Regions from separate parts of the Roseibium sp. AWQ4_290 genome, predicted to be linked through region 4. Evidence: riboswitches for the same ligand, from Rfam matches in the RefSeq annotation. Region 4 holds a riboswitch; each other region holds the start of a gene.
What was found. Region 4 has a riboswitch for cobalamin ahead of ACXAH0_RS09140 (DUF1636 family protein). Riboswitches for the same ligand answer to the same signal wherever they lie in the genome.

Region 1: another riboswitch for cobalamin. It lies ahead of nrdH (glutaredoxin-like protein NrdH); the one in region 4 lies ahead of ACXAH0_RS09140 (DUF1636 family protein).
Region 2: another riboswitch for cobalamin. It lies ahead of cobU (bifunctional adenosylcobinamide kinase/adenosylcobinamide-phosphate guanylyltransferase); the one in region 4 lies ahead of ACXAH0_RS09140 (DUF1636 family protein).
Region 3: another riboswitch for cobalamin. It lies ahead of ACXAH0_RS23335 (DUF4198 domain-containing protein); the one in region 4 lies ahead of ACXAH0_RS09140 (DUF1636 family protein).

What each region holds. Positions count from the first base shown of each region.
Region 1 is NZ_JBSWYG010000016.1:84,600-87,783, reverse strand. It holds gene ACXAH0_RS16865 (DUF4166 domain-containing protein) at 1-679, shown strand, start outside; cobalamin riboswitch at 960-1,165, shown strand; gene nrdH (glutaredoxin-like protein NrdH) at 1,270-1,491, shown strand; gene nrdI (class Ib ribonucleoside-diphosphate reductase assembly flavoprotein NrdI) at 1,513-1,917, shown strand; gene nrdE (class 1b ribonucleoside-diphosphate reductase subunit alpha) at 1,899-3,184, shown strand, end outside.
Region 2 is NZ_JBSWYG010000008.1:203,330-206,513, forward strand. It holds gene ACXAH0_RS10425 (3-hydroxybutyryl-CoA dehydrogenase) at 1-723, opposite strand, end outside; tRNA gene ACXAH0_RS10430 (tRNA-Asn) at 987-1,062, opposite strand; cobalamin riboswitch at 1,377-1,587, shown strand; gene cobU (bifunctional adenosylcobinamide kinase/adenosylcobinamide-phosphate guanylyltransferase) at 1,621-2,172, shown strand; gene cobW (cobalamin biosynthesis protein CobW) at 2,169-3,184, shown strand, end outside.
Region 3 is NZ_JBSWYG010000030.1:42,721-45,904, forward strand. It holds gene ACXAH0_RS23325 (hypothetical protein) at 1-425, shown strand, start outside; cobalamin riboswitch at 748-967, shown strand; gene ACXAH0_RS23330 (hypothetical protein) at 925-1,113, shown strand; gene ACXAH0_RS23335 (DUF4198 domain-containing protein) at 1,126-1,923, shown strand; gene cbiM (cobalt transporter CbiM) at 2,055-2,681, shown strand; gene ACXAH0_RS23345 (cobalt ABC transporter permease) at 2,678-3,184, shown strand, end outside.
Region 4 is NZ_JBSWYG010000007.1:140,530-143,713, forward strand. It holds gene ACXAH0_RS09130 (S9 family peptidase) at 1-13, opposite strand, end outside; gene ACXAH0_RS09135 (ABC transporter substrate binding protein) at 85-1,038, opposite strand; cobalamin riboswitch at 1,253-1,463, shown strand; gene ACXAH0_RS09140 (DUF1636 family protein) at 1,798-2,232, shown strand; gene ACXAH0_RS09145 (ABC transporter ATP-binding protein) at 2,229-3,002, shown strand; gene ACXAH0_RS09150 (ABC transporter substrate-binding protein) at 3,019-3,184, shown strand, end outside.

The DNA of each region.
Region 1 (3,184 bases), on a different contig from region 4:
GAGCCCTCCACCACCCGCAGCCCGTCTTTGCGCCCCCCGGCGCCCGCCTCCTGGCGGGACCGGACAGCAGGCCGATCTGCGCTTTCGCAAATTGCTGGGCGAAACTGCCTGGGCCAGCCTGTCCCCCGCCATCCGCCGCCGCTTTGGCAAACGGCTGCGCGGCGGGGCCAGCACAGTCTATCAGGGCCAGGTGGTTGCCATGCGCAGGAGCCGGGCCGGAGCCTGCCTCTCCCAGCTGGCACGGCTGGTGGGCGCCCCGCTGCCCCATGACCTGAGCTGCCTTAACCAGCCCGCCGTCGTCTCCGTCACGGAGGACTGTGCCGGAGACGGCCAGTTCTGGCTGCGCCAATATGGCCGGGCGCGCGGGTTTCCGCAGGTCATTCACAGCTCCAAGCGCTTCGCCGGTCCAACCGGCCTGGAAGAATATATCGGCTGCGGCATCGGCATGGCCTTGCGCGTCAGCGCCCGCCCCAACGCCTTGGTCTTCACGAGCGACCACTATTTCCTGCAAGCTGGAACCGTGCGGCTGCGGCTGCCCGCCTGGCTGAGCCCGGGCGCGCTTGCCATCACCCACCGGGACCTTGGCGGCGGCCGTTTCCTGTTTTCCCTCGCCTTGACCCACAGCCTTTTGGGCGACCTGGTTCACCAGGACGCGATCTTCGCAGACATGGAGGACTGATCATGGACGCCCTCCCTTCTGTGAAGCCAGATTGCGGTGCAAATTGCCCAGAGGCTCTCTGGCACAACATCTTGACGGTCCCGGCCCCGTATCCGGCAGACGCCCCAACGACTGACCATCAGTCACAGCAGCACCAACAATTGTCCACCGGTTTTGCAACGGGGTCCGTCCTCCGGTTTCCGCTGCTGATCCGGCCCAAAACAGCGTCCCGGTCCATTCTGCCTCTGATTTGAGCAAAATCCCGAACCACCTACAGATTGACACCAGAACTCACTTACCTACTGTATTTAGTGTTCAGGGCCCGGCGATTCTTTTGCATTGCCGGCTAAGAGGGAAACCGGTGCGCAGGCAGATGCAAACCCGGTGCTGCCCCCGCAACTGTGAACAGGAAGCTGGGATCCAGACGCCACTGGAGATCTCCGGGAAGGCGGATCAAACCGGCATTGACCTGTGAGCCAGGAGACCTGCCTTGAATGTAAAAACGCTAACGGACGGCGGGTCCGCGGGGCGGGATGACCATGTGCCTCGGCACAGGCCCTTCTTGCGCGCTGCCGTTCCCATGAAAAGACCGACTCGGGGTGCAAGAAACAATGACCATCACCGTTTACAGCAAGCCGTCCTGTGTGCAATGCAACGCCACCTACCGTGCGCTCGACAAAAAGGGCGTCGACTACACCATTATCGACCTGAGCGAAGACAGCGAAGCGTTCGAGCACGTTCAGTCCCTCGGTTATCAGCAGGTGCCGGTTGTTGAAGCCATGGGCGACCACTGGGCCGGGTTCCGCCCGGACAAGATTGCAGCGCTCAGCTAAACCTCCGGCGGCTTTGATCCAATGGGAACGCTTGTCTATTTCTCAAGCGCCTCCGGCAACACCCACCGCTTTATCGAACGGCTCGGTGCGCCCGCCCTGCGCATTCCCCGCAATGCGTCCGCAGCGCTTCCAGACGTCGCCGGGCCCTTCGTCCTCGTCCTTCCGACTTATGCGGATGGGGAAGGACGCGGGGCCGTTCCAAAGCAGGTGATCCGGTTCCTGAATGATGCGCCCACGCGCGCGCTCCTCAAGGGGGTGATTGCTTCCGGCAATCGCAACTTTGGGTCTTTTTTCGCCTATGCAGGGCAAGTCGTGTCGAAAAAATGCGGCGTACCGGTGCTCTACCGCTTCGAGCTGGCCGGAACCGACACGGACCTTGCCCGCGTTGACCACGGGATGACGAAATTTTGGCAACAGATGTCCTAGACCGGCCTGCCCAGCAGGCTGCTGCCGTTGACTACCACGCCCTCAATGCCATGCTGAACCTTTATGACAGCGGCGGGCAGATCCAGTTTGATGCGGACCGGCAAGCGGCCCGGCAGTATTTCCTGCAGCATGTGAACCAGAACACCGTGTTCTTCCATTCGCTGGAAGAAAAGCTCGGCTATCTGGTACGAGAAGGCTATTATGAGCAGGAAGTTCTGGACCGGTACGACGCGGCCTTCGTCAAGTCCGTGTTCGAGGCGGCCTATGCCCGCAAATTCCGGTTTCCAACCTTTTTGGGCGCCTTCAAGTATTACACCAGCTACACGCTGAAGACCTTTGACGGCAAGCGCTACCTGGAGCGGTTCGAGGACCGGGTGGTGATGGTGGCCCTGACCCTGGCCGACGGCGATGAAAACCTGGCCATGCGGCTGATGGACGAGATCCTGTCCGGCCGCTTCCAGCCGGCGACCCCGACCTTCCTGAATGCGGGCAAGCAGCAGCGCGGCGAGCTCATCTCCTGCTTCCTGCTGCGCCTTGAAGACAACATGGAATCCATCGGCCGCGGCATCAATTCCGCGCTGCAGCTGTCCAAGCGCGGCGGCGGGGTCGCCCTGCTTCTGACCAATATCCGCGAAGCCGGCGCCCCGATCAAAGGCATTGAAAACCAGTCCTCCGGCGTCATTCCGGTGATGAAGCTTCTGGAAGACAGCTTTTCCTATGCCAACCAGCTTGGCGCGCGCCAGGGCGCGGGGGCGGTCTATCTGAACGCCCACCATCCGGACATCCTGCGCTTTCTCGACACCAAGCGGGAAAACGCGGACGAGAAGATCCGCATCAAGACCCTCTCCCTCGGGGTCGTGATCCCGGACATCACCTTCGAACTCGCCAAGCAGGACGAGGACATGTACCTGTTCTCGCCCCACGATGTGGAGCGGGTCTATGGCATGCCGTTCTCGCAGATTTCGGTGAGCGAGAAATACCGCGAGATGGTGGACGATCCGCGCATCCGCAAGACCAAGATCCGCGCCCGCAGCTTCTTTCAGACGATTGCGGAAATCCAGTTTGAGAGCGGCTATCCCTATATCCTGTTCGAGGACACCGCCAACCGGGCCAACCCGGTGGACGGGCGCATCAACATGTCGAACCTGTGTTCGGAAATCCTGCAGGTCAACGAGGCGTCCGAGTTCCGGGACGATCTCAGCTATTCCCACCTGGGCACGGATATCTCCTGCAATCTCGGCTCCCTGAACATTGCCAAGGCGATGGA
Region 2 (3,184 bases), on a different contig from region 4:
GAGAACCACGTCGAGGCCGATCAGATCGCCAAGGGACAGCGGACCCATGGGATGGTTGGCGCCAAGCGTCATCATGCCGTCCACATCTTCCGGTGACGCCAGGCCTTCGTAGACGCAGTTGATGCCCTCGTTGATCATGGGAACCAGCACCCGGTTGACCACAAAACCATAGCTGTCCTTGGACACCCGGGGCGCCTTGCCGATGGTCTTGGTGAGAGCGGTGATCCGTTCACAGGTCTCGTCGCTGGTCTGAAGGGCGCGGATGATCTCCACCAGCTTCATCACCGGAACCGGGTTGAAGAAATGCATGCCGATGACCCGTTCGGGATGTTTGGAGGCCGCCGCGAGCCGGGTCAGGGAGATGGAGGAGGTGTTGGAGGCAATGATCGTCTCCGGCCCGCAAATTTCGTCGAGCTGGGAAATTACCTTGGATTTGATGCCGATATTCTCCACAATTGCCTCGACCACCAGCTGACAGCTCGAAAGGGCAGTCACATCAGTCGTTGTGGTCACGCGTGCCAGAGAGTTTGCGGCCTCGTCCGCCGAGATTTTCTCTTTCGCCTGCAGCCGGGACAGGCTGTGGCCGATGGTGCCCTTGCCGTGCTCCAGCGACGCCTCGGAAATATCCTGCATGATCACTTGGAGCCCGGCCATCGCAAAGGTCTGCGCAATGCCATTGCCCATCGTTCCAGCGCCAATCACGCCAACTTTCTGAATGTCCATGTGTCACCATTGCCGGTTCGGGAAAGGAGGAAGGCCGGAGGGAAGGGCTCAGATGATACCTCCCGCCTGATGGCGCCTTCATGACACCCAAACACTGGCCGCGCAATTGCTTGGGGCGGGATGCCTGAAAATAAATCGGCGTCAGGCCGTAAGGGCAGGGCACATGTGTGGCGCCGTCATCGGCGTAGCACATAAGGTTCGCGCCGGGCCGGCCGCAGCCCCGTTCAGGATGACTGAATTTTTAAGAGAGACAAAAGTGGTGATGGCTCCCCAGGCCGGACTCGAACCAGCGACCCAGCGATTAACAGTCGCTTGCTCTACCAACTGAGCTACTGGGGATCACCACGCTCGGGGCCGCTGCGTCGCTGCCCCGTCGATGGAGATGCGTATAACAAAGGCATGATCCGTTTGCCAAGCCCTCGATCGCGTTTTTTTCATCCCGCTGTCATTTTTTTATCCAGCATGTGGAAAACCGTAAGGATTCCAGAAAGGTAGAAAGGGACGGTCCTGGTGAAAACCCGGGCGGATTTAGCCTCAAGACCGGCTGGAGCTGCTCCCCTTGCGCGGAGCCCCGGCCAGGCGATGCGGGAGCCATAGCTCAATTGGGCAAGGGGCGCTGCCTGGTTATCTGCTTGTCACATACCGGGAATGCAGGTACGAAAGGTTGAAACGGTTCCGGATCGGGCTTGCTGATCCGGATGAAACGGGAATCCGGTGCATCGCCTCTGGCGCCATTCCGGAGCTGCCCCCGCAACTGTAAACGGTGAACGAGCGCACAAGAACCACTGGCCGGAGAGGGCCGGGAAGGGGTGCGGGAGGCCAGACACCGTGAGCCAGGAGACCGGCCGTTGATCCAGCAACCCAGAACGCTGTCGGGTGGACGGCCGGGAGACAGATGTGAGTGCAGCTTCCGGACCAAGGTCCACGCTTGTTTTTGGCGGTGCCCGCTCCGGGAAAAGCCGCTTTGCCGAACAGCTTGCGGTCACCTCCGGCCTTGAAAAAATCTATGTGGCCACCGGCGCGGCCTTTGATGCCGAAATGGCGGACCGTATTGCAGCACACCGGCAACAGCGCGGCGCAGGCTGGCACACGATTGAAGAACAGACCGATCTCAAACGGGTGCTTGAAGACATCTGCCGGCCGGACCGGGTGGTTCTGGTCGATTGTCTGACCCTCTGGCTCTCCAACCTGATCTTTGCGGACAAGGATGCCGCTGCCGAGACGGACGCGCTGTGCAGGACGGTTGAGGGACTGCCGGGCCCGGTGGTCTTTGTTTCCAATGAAGTCGGCCAGGGCATCGTGCCGGACAATCAACTGTCCAGAGCGTTCCGGGATGCGCAAGGACGGCTCAATCAGGACATGGCCAGGGTCTGTGCCCAGGTCGTTCTGGTGGCGGCCGGACTGCCCCTTTTGCTGAAACCCGCCAACCAACCGGACATTACCCTATGACACAGAGCAATATGACACAGACCCTTCAAACACCGGGGCAGAAGATCCCGGCGACAATTGTGACGGGCTTTCTGGGGGCGGGCAAAACCACCTTGATCCGCAATCTCCTGCAAAATGCCAACGGCAAGAAAATCGCGCTGATTGTCAATGAGTTCGGGGATATGGGCTTTGACGGGTCGCTTGTGAATGGCTGCGCTGATCCGGACTGCGCGGCGGAAGAGGTGGTCGAGCTGACCAATGGTTGCATTTGCTGCACGGTGGCCGATGACTTCCTGCCGACCATGGAAATGCTGCTCGGCCGGGATACTCCGCCGGAGCATATTGTCATTGAAACGTCCGGGCTGGCGCTGCCGCAGCCGCTTGTGCGCGCCTTTTCCTGGCCAAGTGTCAAAACAAGAGTGACGGTCGACGGCGTCGTGACCGTGCTGGACGCTGCTGCGCTGGCCGAGGGCCGGATTGCGCTGGATGAAGCCGCGCTTGAGGCGCAGCGCGCGGCGGATGAGGCGCTGGACCATGACAGCCCGGTGGAAGAACTGTTTCACGACCAGCTGCGCTGCGCCGATCTGGTGGTTCTGAACAAGGCGGATCTGGTTGCGGACGCGGCGCTGAAAGCGGTTGAAAGCCGGATTGGGGCAGATATCCGCCCGGCGGTTCAGGTGATTGCCTCGGAAAAGGGCACCTTGCCGATCGAGGTCCTGCTCGGGCGTCAGTCCGCTGCCGAAGACGATATGGCCGCCCGCCATGAGCATCACCATCATCACCATGACGATGCGCCGTCCCATGGCGGGGATGATCATCACCATGATCACCAACATGACCATCACCACCATGATGATTTTGAAAGCCATGTGTTCGACTGCCCGGAATTTGACAGTCTCGCCTCTCTTGAAGCCAGGGTGCTGGAGGCCATGGCCTTGAAAGGTGTCTTAAGGATCAAGGGTGCGGTCCGGATCCATGGCAAGGCAACGCCCGCTATGGTGCAGGCGGTGGGCCCCCGGGTGGAGACCTGGTT
Region 3 (3,184 bases), on a different contig from region 4:
CGGATCGAGCGGAGGATTTCCTCAATCTGGACCGGCTTGACGCAGTGCTGGAGAAGGTCAGACAGGGCTATCACGAGCTTGCCGGCTATGTTTTGAAAAAAGCGCCGCGGACACAAATCCTCGTCCATGGCTATGACTACCCGGTGGCCCATAGCGATGGCCCCTGGTTCGGACGGCCTTTTGTGAAGCGCAATTTCAGGATCGAGGCGGACAAGAAGTTGATCTCCGGTATCCTGCACCTTTTGGTCGACCGGTTTTACACCATGCTTCAGGAGATTGATGCGCTCTATCCGAATGTGACGCTGGTCGACATCCGCAATGTTGTGCGCGGACGCTGGACAGACGAATTTCATCCGGACCTTGAGGCGTCAAAAGACATTGCCGGATTTTACCGTAACGTCATTGACGGCTACCCCATCGTTTAGTGAAAATAGCGCTTAGGACAGATTTGCCCGCCGCGGCCTGACATCAGAACTTTTCTTGACCCGGGCAAATGTGACGACAGCTCAAGGTTCGCGGCACGCTCCACAGGAGCGGGAAACAGTTTTTTAGCGGGACACCGCACCAGACCTTTTTGCTGAATGCCCAGAACAGGCAGGACGCGCCAAACCTTTGATCCAGGACTTTTTTTTAATCTTGTTCAGTGGCGGAGCCTGGCTCCGCCACTTATTTTTTGGCCTTGCCCAGCGAGGCGCATGCCAAAAGTCTCTTGCAGAAAGACGATTGACAAGGCTGCTGGATCAGGGCCAAAAATGCCAGGTCAACGGTTTCCGGCGCCAGATCCTGGCACCGGGATTAAAAGGGAACACGGTGAAGCGTACCCATCAGGGACTAAAGCCGTGGCTGCCCCCGCAACTGTAGGCGGTGAGCTGAAACCGACAAAGCCACTGGCGCAAGCGCGCGCCGGGAAGGCCGGTGGATGCCTTGACCCGCAAGCCAGGAGACCTGCCGCTGATTGTCATGGCCGGCCAGCCGGACCTGACACCGCAACCGGACGCCGGGGTGAGCGTCACGCGGCCAAGCGGCGGGACACCCTCCATCCGCTTTCCGCTTCTTTCCCCGACCGTCCTTTCAGTCGACCAGACCGGGCAATCCGTCCCGGTGGCCCATTGAGAGAGACGTCATATGACACTTCGCAAGCTTGGCCTTGGTGCGCTTTGCGCGGCCACATTGCTGACCCCTTTTGCTGCCCAGGCCCATTTTCAGCTGGCGTATACGCCTGAGGTCAATCTGGACAAAGCCGGGGATGTCCCGGTGAAACTCCTGTTTTGGCATCCGTTCGAAAACGGCCATGTCATGGATATGGCCGAGCCCCTTGAGGTTTATGCCGTGCATCGCGGCCAGAAGATCGACCTGAAGGACAGCCTGAAGCCGATCACCTTTTCCGGGTCGGAAAATGAGGCCGCAGCCTTTGACGTCACGCTTCCGGTTAAACGCAGCGGGGACTATGTGCTCGTCGTGGAACCTGCACCGTACTATGAAGAAAGTGAAGACATCTATATCCAGCAGATCACGAAATCCTACGTGACCAGGAACGAGATCCCGACGGACTGGATGGAGCCGCAAGGGCTTGCGACAGAAATCCTGCCGCTGAACCGGCCGACCAACATTGTGGCCGGTTCCACCTTCTCCGGCCGGGTCCTGTCAGAGGGCAAGCCTGTGGCCGGAGCGGAGATCGAGATTGAGTATATGGCCGCAGAGCCGGACATGGATGCCAACACCCCCACCGCACCAACTGCGTCTCCCCTGCCGGGCGGGGGCATCGTCGCAATCTCCGATGACAACGGCTATTTCACTTTCGGCATCCCGAAGGCCGGGTTCTGGGGATTTGCAGCTCTGGGCTCCGGTCCTGCAAAGGAGCATGAAGGCAAGGAACTCAGCCAGGATGCGGTGATCTGGATCCGCGCCTACGACGTCGACTAGAGCAAAGCGCGTTTCATCGGATTTGCCTTTCGCAGCCTGAAATCAGAGATTTCGACACAAAAGACAACACGAATTGAATCCCGATGAACGCGATAGCTTCTAAAACTCCTGGACATAGCGGAGGGAGACCAATGCATATTGTTGATGGCGCCTTGTCGATGCCGGTTGTTCTGGGCGGTGCAGGGCTTGCGGCCGGGGGCATAGCCCTTGGCCTGCGCGCCCTGCCCATGGAGAAGATCCCGGCGGCAGGGGTGCTGAGTGCGATGTTTTTCGTCGCCTCTCTCATCCATGTGCCGGTCGGTCCCTCCAGTGTCCACCTCATCTTGAATGGTCTGGCCGGGCTTGTTCTCGGCTGGGCCGCTTTTCCCGCCTTGTTTGTCGGCCTCTTGCTGCAAGCTGCCTTTTTCGGCTTTGGCGGGCTCACCGTGCTCGGGGTCAACACGTTGAACATCGCGCTGCCTGCTGTTGCGGTCTACTATCTGTGTGGCCGGGGAGCGGCCAGAGGGTCGCCTTTGGTGGCCGCTCTTTGGGGAGGGGCGGGCGGGGCGCTTGCCATTGTTCTGACGACGTTTCTGGTTGGCGCAGCCTTGGCCTTGAGCGGAGAGGAATTCGTTCCGGCCGCCAAACTGGTGTTTTTCGCCCATCTTCCGGTGGTGGCCGTCGAGGGACTTTTGACCGGCTTTGCCGTCTATCTGGCGCGCAGGGTCAAACCGGATCTGTTTTCCGCTCTTCACTCGCCCATCAGGAGGACCCCATGAGACGCGCTGCCATCTTTTTGCTGTCAGGCCTCTTGTTTGCCGGCATGGGCCTGCTCCCGGCTCAGGCCCACAAGGTGATTGCCTCGGTTTTTGCAAACGGGGACGTGATTGAGGGGGAAATCGGGTTTTCCAACGGCGACATGGCCACAGGTGCCCTGGTTGAAGTCTTTGACGAAGATGGCGCCAAACTGGGCGAGGCGATCACTGACAGCGATGGCTTTTTCACCTTCACGCCCAGCAAGCGGGTTGTCCATGTCTTCAAGGCCAATCTCGGGGCCGGTCACATCGCCCAAGTGCGTATGGAGCTGGAAGACCTTCCGGAGATCGGTCAGACGGCAAATACTGGTGGGGGTGAAACGGGGACAGGGCCACAGAAAACACGCCCGGCAGCCCTGCGGCAAACCGCACAGACGGTTGAGGAACAGGCAGGCCAAGCCTCCCTTGCAGCACTTGAAGAAAACCGGGAGCAGTTACGGCAGATGATCCACAAGGAGGTGACACCT
Region 4 (3,184 bases):
TGCTTTTGGTCATGGCCAAGCAGGTAGGATTTTTGAGCGGTCATGGCAAGATGGGATTTCCTGCCGGCCAGAGACAGGAAGGCCCTATTTGTAGACGATCCGGTTGCGCACCTTGTCCAGGTTCAGCTTGTCCAGAGCCGGGCTGCCCGCCTTGATATAGAGTGTTGCTTCGCTGGCGTGCACTTCACTGACCGGCAAACTACCCGGCGGCACCTTTTCAAGAAGAATTTTTGCGGCCATTCGCGCCGCAGCTTCTCCCCGTTCCCGGTATTCCGTCCCGAAGGCCAGCATGATCCCTTCTGTCACATAGGCGGTTGAGGAGCCGATACTGACCAGATCAGGCGGGACGAGCTCTGCGATCGCTTCGGCATGTGCAGCAAAAGATGAAGAGGCTGTCACATAAAGGGCGCCGACGGATCGGAGCTGCGGTTTCAGGGCCGCGATCTGCAGGTCCTTCTCATCTGCATCGGGCGAAAACCGCAGGCGCACCGCCTTGATGCCAAGCGCTTCGGCGGCTTGGGTCAGCCGGTCCGTTTCGGCAATCGCATTGGGTTCGCGGGGATCGAACAGGATGGCAAGGGACGAAAAACTGTAGATCTTGCGCAGCAAATCCAGATTGGTGTCCGGGGACAGAGACATCTTCACACCGGTCAGTCCGGCTGGAGGCTGGTCCAGGGAGAGCACCAGTCCTGCGCCAACCGGATCAGCCACAATATTGAAGACATGAGGCACGCCGCCTGCACCGAAATTTTGAACGGTCAGGCTTGCGGTTGTCCCGAATGTGTAGATCAGGTCCTTTGATTTCAGATGGTCCAGATTGTCGCGCAGAAACCGGGCCAGCTCATCCTCACTTCTGCGGGCATCGAAATATTCAAAGTCAGCGTCAACCCCCAAGGTTTCAAGCTTGCGGACAAAGCCGTCCTCCGCCTCAGTGGTGCCGCGCCAGGTGATGATCAGGATGGACTTTGCATCCGCCCATACCGGAGCGGCGCTGAAAGCGGAGATCAGAAGAAATGCTATTGTCAGCCGTAGAAACACAATACTATCTCTCGGTTGTGAATCTTGTTTCTGCTTATTTTTCGATAAATACTGTAAGGTTAATGATATTGTTTTGATTGATATTATCAACCGGCATTCAAAAATTCTTTGGATGTATAAATTTTTGATTGGAATCTTAGGGTTGCTTTTGTTTTAAGTGTATTATTTCGAGTTACAACCTTTTGTGTTAACTATTGACAGGCGCTTCGGAATTCGACACACACAAAGGGATGGTTCTCGTATCCGGAGACGGATCGGGATTAAAAGGGAACACGGTGCGGCGTAGCCAACAGGCACCAAGTCCGTGACTGCCCCCGCAACTGTGAGCGGAGAGCAAACCTGACAACACCACTGGGGATGCCCGGGAAGGTTCAGGTGCGCAGCGACCCGCAAGTCAGGAGACCTGCCATATCACCCATAACTTCAACCCGGACGGGGTGTTCCGGAGGAGCGGATGACATGGCATCACATATGATCCCGGCCTGGCCGGACATTCGGTTCTTGAAAGCCCCGTTTGGTCGCGGAGGGCGATATGAGCCGGAGACGTTTCCAAACCTGTGACCCCTGCGGAGATCCGCCTGGGCTGGTCTGTGCCTCGAGCAGCCGCACCGGGCGGGCCACCTGTGCGAACGGACAGGAAAAGCTGCTTGCGCCGTCTGAGGATCGTAATGTAATAACATTACAAATTTCATCTCGGCTTGACCTGCCCGCATGCGTCCGTGTGCCGGCACACAAGCTGTTAGCGCAGAGCAGGGGCACATGAAGCAGGGGCAGCCGGGCCTCCGGATCACGCAAGGCCTTCCGGAACAATCGGGAGGGCCGGATGGCCGCCCCGGGCCGGAGCTGATCACGCAGCTTCTGCACGCATTGCCGATTGGGCAGACCGGAGAGGCTGCGTCTGGAAAAATTCCGGAGTTTGATCTGTCCGGCCTGGCCTTTATGGCGGGCTGCGACCGGCCCGGCAAGGTTGCCTTCAGCGTCAGGGACAAAGCAGCCTGTTTTTTCGGGGACATCGATCCGCAGCCGGATATCGGGGATCTTGTTGCCTTTGCTAACCAGTACCGGGAGCCGTTGGATGGCTGGTTCAATTCCGGCACGCGGCCGGGCAAGCCGCGCGGCGCTGGCAGGCAGTTTCTGTGTTTTGCCTGTGAATCTGCCCGAAACGGCGGAGCTGCCATGGGGGGCCAGCTATGACGGGCGCGTCGCTTTCCGTGAAAGAAGCCAGCTGGGCCACCGGGCAGGGCACGACCATTCTTAGATCGGTCAGTTTCGATCTGGCGCCGGGGCAGGTGCTTGGAATTGCCGGGGCCAATGGGGCTGGCAAGTCGACCTTGCTGCGGCTGTTATATCGGTTTCACAGGCCGAGCTCCGGCATGATCCTGCTCGATGGGGCTGATCTGTGGAAACTGTCTGCCCGGCAGACTGCGCGCAAAGTGGCTGCTGTTCTTCAGGAGCAGCCGACTGATTTTGCCTTGAGCGTCCGCGAAATCGTTTCGCTCGGCCGCAGGCCCCATGGCAGCGGCTTTGCCGCTGCCGGAAAACGGGACCGGGAGATCACTGGGGCGTCTCTAGAACGCATGGGGCTTTCGCCTCTTGCCTCCAGATCTTTCGGGACCTTGTCCGGGGGGGAGCGCCAGCGGGTGATGGTGGCAAGGGCCTTGGCCCAGGAGCCGCAGCTGCTTGTACTGGATGAGCCGACAAACCATCTCGACATCCGCCATCAGCTAGAGATCGTTGCCCTGATCGGCAGTCTCAACATCACCATTGTCACAAGCCTGCATGATCTGAATCTTGCCGGGCGGGTCTGCGACCGGGTTCTGTTATTGCACAAGGGCAGTGCTGTTGCCTTTGGTCTGCCCGAACAAGTGCTGACCCCGACCCATATCGAACAAGCCTATTGCGTTCAGGCGCAGCGCCAGAAGCTGGTGCCGGGCAATGAGCCGCATCTGACTTTTCACCTTTGAAACTCTGGAGTTCTTCATGAAACGACTGGCCCTGTGTCTTGCCGCCTCGCTGTTTTCCGCCCAGGCATTTGCCGAAACCACTGTCCGCAGCTGCGACCGGGATGTGACGTTTGACCATCCACCGAAGGCGGCGGTCTCCCATGATGTCAATCTGACTGAAATGATGCTGGTTTTGGGCCTGC